Linked DNA regions of Psychroserpens ponticola. The protein of the gene in region 1 interacts with the protein of each later gene in a pairwise test. Links are inferred from orthologs where the notes say so. Each region holds a gene or a part of one and is shown on either strand. Other genes may lie near its edges. The genes, in order: pepE and pepT.

Region 1 (3,001 bases):
AAGCATTTGCATTGTGATTCATCCATAATTTGAGCTTTCTAAAACAACCATTACCATCAAAATGTCTTGGTTGTAAAACAGATGAAGGTTGTGAAACATTGGCATCAATAATATCAATATCTGTTGCCCAATGGTGTCTAGAAGTTCCTGGTATGGTTGAGTATTCTATAATTTTTTTAATGCTTTCTTGAGGCGTTAATCCTGTATTAATGTTTCTGTTGTATTTACGTTCCCAAATTCTGTTTTGATGATCGAAACTTCTATAACTAGACACAATTTGAATGTGAATGTCACTTTTAAGGGCTTCAGTTTTTAATCTTACAAAAGCATCATGTGCTTCTTTTCTTAATTGAAATCCTTCGCCTAAGAGATCAGGATTGCCTTTTCCAATCAATTCTTCATAATTAATTGAACTTGAATGAGATTGAAAGGCTAATTGTGGAGCTATAGATAATGCAAGTCCAGAAGCTAATGTTGTTTTTATAAATTGTCTACGTTTCAATATGTTTTTTTGCTTAATGGATAAGTGAATTTACTAATTCGATTTCAGTTAGAAATAATTATCTTCACTTAAAAATTAATAATTATGTCATTTCAGTTTCAAATTTTAGAGCCTTCCCAAATAAATGACATTATACCATTAGTACAACAATTAACGAGCCATAAATGTTCTGATGATATTTTAAAAGAACGTTTTGCAGTAATGGTTACTGAAAATTATGAATGTGCTGTAATTTTTGATCGTCAAAAATTGATTGGCGTTTCTGGGCTTTGGTATTGCACGCGGCATTATGCAGGAAAGAGTGTTGAATTAGATCATGTATTCATTTCGGAAGACTACAGAAATAAAGGTTTAGGAAAACAATTTTTAGAATGGATTTATAATCACGTGAAAACCAAAGGTGTAAAAGCAGCAGAATTAAATACTTATGTTCAAAACTATTCTTCACATAAATTTTACTATAATGAAGGTTTTGAAATTTTAGGCTATCATTTTTTGAAAAAGTTATAGTTTTTTCTTTGAAAAGTACTTCGTATTTATATATTTGCGCTCAGAATGCGAGAGTAGCTCAGTTGGTAGAGCGTCAGCCTTCCAAGCTGAATGTCGCCAGTTCGAACCTGGTCTCTCGCTCTAAAAGCTTCATCCTAATCGATGAGGCTTATTTATTTTAATGTATTTAATTCAATTCCAGGCTCAACTTCATAAGGAGATTTGCCATGTTCAAATATTCGAGCACTTAAGGAACCTTTTAAAATAATAGAATCTCCATTTACGGCTAACCAACTTCCTTCACGAATTCCAACAACAGGTTGTGTGTTAAAAGCATGAAATTCTTTGATACGTGTTTCTCGTGTTTCACCTTTATGTGTACTTGTAGGATCAGGATCTAAATAATGCGGATTAATATTAAAAGGGACAAAGCCAAACGTTTTAAAACTTGGTGGATACACAATTGGCATGTCGTTAGTCGTGTTTACTGTAAGTCCGCAAATATTACTTCCAGCACTTGTTCCTAAGTATGAAGTTCCAGAATTAACAGCTTGTTTAATAGATTCTAACAACCCATTTTTATAGAGTTGATTAACCAATACAAAGGTGTTTCCTCCTCCAGTAAAAATAGCTTTGGCATTTGCTATAGCTGTTTTTGGATCTTCAAACTCGTGAATGCCCTTAGCCACTTTTCCTATTTGACTAAATGCTTTATTGACGTTTGAAGTGTATTCATCATGAGAAATTCCGCCAGGTCTAGCATATGGAATGAATAGTATTTCTGACGTGTCTTTGAAAAAAACGGTGAGTTCATCTAATAAATATTCTAAAGGACCACTGCCATGAATGGTTGATGTACTTGCTATAATAATATTTTTCATGGAAACTATTTTAAACTATTAGAATGTCAATTGTAGACTTCATTTAATTTATTGTAAATTTAAGTAAACCTTTAATTTAACAAAAGTTTACAAGGCTTTATGTTGAATTTAAATCAAGAGAATTTATTTTTATATTAAATAACTAACCTATGAAAAAGCTACTGCCAATTTTACTGTTTTGCATAAGTTTTTGTGCAATGTCTCAAGATGTTAAACGTGTTATTGTCGAGGGGAAAATTATTGTAGAAGGGAATGACATTGAAGGAATAACCGTATATAATACATCATCAAATAAAGGCGCTGTCACTGACGAAAATGGTGAATTTACACTTCCAGTTACTTTAAATGATTTTATTGAAATTAGAGCGTTACAATATCAGAATTTTGATTTTAAAGTGAGTCAGGCTATTTTAGATTCAAAGCGTATTCGTGTAATTTTAATTGAGGAAATCAATAAATTGGATGAAGTTCTAGTCATGACTAAAGGACTCTCGGGAGTTTTAGATACAGACATTAAAAGTGTAAAAACGTTCAATCCTAAACTGGATGCACTTTACTTCGGAATAAAGAAAAGTGATGAGTATGAATTTACTGATGATAATAGAACTGAGATCAATAATATAGCCATGCATTCGCAATCACAAACGATGGTGAATGGTTTAAACATTCGTAATGTTGTAGGTCAATTGTTGTTGCCATTGTTTAGATCTAAAGTAAAGGATAAAAAAGCTGCAGGAATAGCTGAAGTTCCAGTGAGTACAATTAAATACTATTTTGGGTCTTCGTTTTTAGTTGATAATTTTAATATTCCAGAACATCGTGTCGAAGAATTTATTAGATATGTGGAAGATGATGAAAGCTTTGATTTTACCTTGCTTAACATCGGAAAAGAGTTAGAATTTCTTGAAGTTCTTAGCTTGAAGAGCCAATCTTTTTTAAATAAAAAGAATGACAAGGATTAAAAAGCTTTTTTTAATTTTATGCTTAGTTCAGATTGGTTTTATATTTTCTCAATCTATTGAAATACAAGGGAAAGTAATAGCAAATTCAGATATTGATCGCATTCATATCATTAACAAAACTGCTAATAGGTTTACCATAACAAATGATGATGGTAAATTTAAAATTT
Region 2 (3,210 bases), 2.1 Mb from region 1 along the record:
TTTAGTTTTATTCGTTAATTTTTTCCGAATGTGGTAGAAATGTTATCAAATTAAACAAGCGTTCAAAATATTCAGGTTGTTCGTCGTAAACAATTTTGGGCATGTGAGCTGTTAATGTATAAATATAGTCGTTGTTATAAATTTGATGATTTATAACGTGATTTAAATACTCTAAATCAGTACTTTTTACTAAAAAATCATAAGCATGATTAGCTGAAATAATATTTCTAATATAGCTTTTATTGGCCTTATAATTTTGAATTTCAGAATTAAATTGTGTTTTAACAATAGTCTTTAATTCTGCATCTTGTTTGGTTTTATTGTCAAGATAAAATTCCCAGGCATTTTTAGAATGCTTTAATTCAGTTTTTGGCTCAACAACAACGATTGAAAACGTAAGCGCAAGTTCTGGGTCATTCCCACGAAAAATGCTATGTTTTGCAGTTCCAAAATCAATTTCCCAATGGTCAGGAGCGTCGATTGAAATTAGATACTTATAGTTTGAGTAGATGTTGGTTAATGAATCAAAATGTTCTGAATGTTTAGAAAGAGATTCATCACTTTTTTGCTCTTTATAAGATTCTTTTAGGTATTTCTCTTCTTTAGTGGTTTTTTTGCTTTCATTACAGGAAGCCAAAATCAGTAGAAAGGCGAGTGTTATATATTTAATTTTCAATTCTTTTTTTGCTTTTTCTTGAAAATTGGATAAATCAAAATCAATCCGAAGAGTATTCCGAATATGCTAGAGGTATTATTTATTGGTTCTTTTACAAATCCTAAAAGATTTACTAATGCAAAAATTATAAATAATAATCCGATAATTGATATTATTAGACTCGGAATAGGTTTCTCTGACCAACTTTGTTTCTCTTTCATTTTATGAATTTTTTTTAATGATTTCCAGTTAGAATTACGTGTCGAAAATTATCGATTTTTTTCAGCAGTCAACTCTACAATTTTACAAATCACTTCAGTAGCTTTTATCATACTTTCTACAGGCACATATTCATAACGTCCATGAAAATTATGTCCACCAGCAAAAATGTTAGGACAAGGCAATCCCATATAACTTAATTGAGAACCATCAGTTCCGCCACGAATAGGTTTAATTAAGGGTTCAATACCTAATAACTTCATTGCATCTTCAGCAATATCAACAATATGCATCACAGGTTCTACCTTTTCTTTCATATTGAAATACTGATCTTTTATCTCAATAGTAATCACTTCTCGACCATATTCAGAATTGATATCATTTGCTAGTTTGCTAAGCATTTCTTTACGTGCCTCAAAATGATTTTTATCGTGATCTCTTATGATATATTGAAGTATGGTTTCATCTACTTTACCGTCAATACTATACAAGTGAAAGAATCCTTGATAATCTTCAGTGTGTTCTGGTGTTTCAAGTCTTGGTAACGCGTTTATAAATTCGGTTGCAATATACATAGAGTTGACCATTTTTCCTTTGGCATAACCTGGATGTACAATTTTTCCTTTGACATGTATTTTTGCGCCAGCAGCATTAAAATTCTCGTATTCTAATTCGCCTATCTGACTACCATCCATCGTATAAGCCCAATCTGCTCCAAATTGTTCTACATCAAAATGATGAGCACCTCGACCTATTTCTTCATCTGGAGTGAAGCCAATTCTAATATTACCATGTTTAATTTCTGGATGTTGAATTAAGTATTCCATAGCAGAAACAATTTCAGTAATTCCAGCTTTATCATCTGCACCTAATAGCGTGGTTCCATCAGTAACAATTAATGTGTTCCCTTTATAAAGCAATAAATCTTCAAAATAATCTGGTGACAGAATAATGTTTTCAGATTCATTTAAGGTAATGTCTTTTCCATCATAATCCTCAATAATTCTCGGATTTACATTCGCACCTGTGAAGTCTGGAGTTGTGTCAAAATGAGAAATGAAACCTATGGTTGGTACATCGTGATCTACATTACTTGGTAAGGTTGCCATGATATATGCCTTATCATCAATGGTCACATCACTCAAGCCAATCGTTTTAAGTTCTTCTGCCAATTTATTAGCTAAATCCCATTGTTTAGCTGTACTTGGAGTCGTGTTGCTTTCTGGATCTGATTCCGTATCGATAGTGACGTAACTTATAAATCTATCGATAAGGTGTTGTTTGTTTATCATGGTTGATGTTTTTTCAAAAATAAAAATTCAAATGCTAATTAGTATTGTAATGGTTATAAATTTACGATATAAAAAAGCACCTTAAAATAAATCAAGGTGCTTTTTTTAGAGTATTTTAATCTTACTTTTTAAAAGTAAATACTGGTAATGTAGAATGATTAACTAAATCTTCAGAAATACTTCCGCCAAATAAATGACTTAAACCAGTTCGGCCTTCAGTAATCATTCCAATAGCATCCATATTATGTTTATCTGCATATCCTAATATCGCTTCTTCAACATTATAGTCTGAAATTAAAACAATACCATCTTTCAGATTTTCAAGATTTGTTTCTTTTAAGAACTTAGATGCCTTTTCTTCAATTTCATCTGTACTTAAAAAATGAGCATTAGGAAGGTTAATATGTAATAATGTTATTTTTTTGCTAAGATCACTAAGTAATTTTATAGCAACTTTGGCTGCAGACGCACTATCTGCAGAAAAATCTGTAGCAATTACGATGTTTTCAAAGTCAATAGTTTCTGGCTTGGATTTAACTACCAGAAGAGGGATTTCACTATGACGCACAACTTTCTCGGTATTTGATCCAAGTAGTACACCATCATAATCATTGTGACCTCTAGATCCCATAACGATTAAATCTACATCAATTTCTTTTGCAATTTCATCTACTTCTTTTAAAACTTTATGATTTTTAATCATTGGAGTAACAGTGATGCCTTCTAAATAAGGTTTGTCTAAAAAACTTTCAAATTTCTTATTAGTAACCAATAGCATAAATGCAGTTTCTTCATTTTTATCTGAACTTGAAGATGAAAATATTGATTCTGAAAGCTCCAACATATGCATTACTATTAGTTCTGAATTATGTTTTTTAGCAAGAGCTGCAGCTGTTTCTAGAGCGTATTCTGATTGCTGTGAAAAATCGACAGGAATTATGATTTTTTTCATGATTTTTAATTTAATTTATATTCAAAAATAGAGAAACTATTGCATATAAAATATGATAATTGGCATATTTTAAATCTATTATTGACCTTTAA

What was found.
Region 2: the proteins of pepE (region 1) and pepT interact in binary tests that used the Escherichia coli proteins (3 or more experiments, as listed by UniProt). The link is inferred for Psychroserpens ponticola from one-to-one orthologs.

Annotation. Positions count from the first base shown.
Region 1 is NZ_CP116221.1:3,025,074-3,028,074, reverse strand. Bases 19-2,787 are described here. They hold pepE (dipeptidase PepE), read right to left. Parts: upstream 1,873-2,787; coding sequence 1,165-1,872; downstream 19-1,164. Other genes in these bases: MUN68_RS13400 (carboxypeptidase-like regulatory domain-containing protein), read left to right, coding at 2,022-2,787; MUN68_RS13415 (GNAT family N-acetyltransferase), read left to right, coding at 587-1,012; MUN68_RS13420 (M15 family metallopeptidase), read right to left, coding at 19-502. Outside these bases: more of MUN68_RS13420, read right to left, coding at 1-18; more of MUN68_RS13400, read left to right, coding at 2,788-2,834; MUN68_RS13395 (carboxypeptidase-like regulatory domain-containing protein), read left to right, coding at 2,821-3,001. UniProt on the Escherichia coli protein: Hydrolyzes dipeptides containing N-terminal aspartate residues. May play a role in allowing the cell to use peptide aspartate to spare carbon otherwise required for the synthesis of the aspartate family of amino acids.
Region 2 is NZ_CP116221.1:893,694-896,903, forward strand. What follows is about bases 46-3,023. They hold pepT (peptidase T), read right to left. Parts: upstream 2,167-3,023; coding sequence 925-2,166; downstream 46-924. Other genes in these bases: MUN68_RS03965 (hypothetical protein), read right to left, coding at 46-676; MUN68_RS03970 (hypothetical protein), read right to left, coding at 673-876; MUN68_RS03980 (universal stress protein), read right to left, coding at 2,288-3,023. Also shown: more of MUN68_RS03965, read right to left, coding at 8-45; more of MUN68_RS03980, read right to left, coding at 3,024-3,118. UniProt on the Escherichia coli protein: Cleaves the N-terminal amino acid of tripeptides.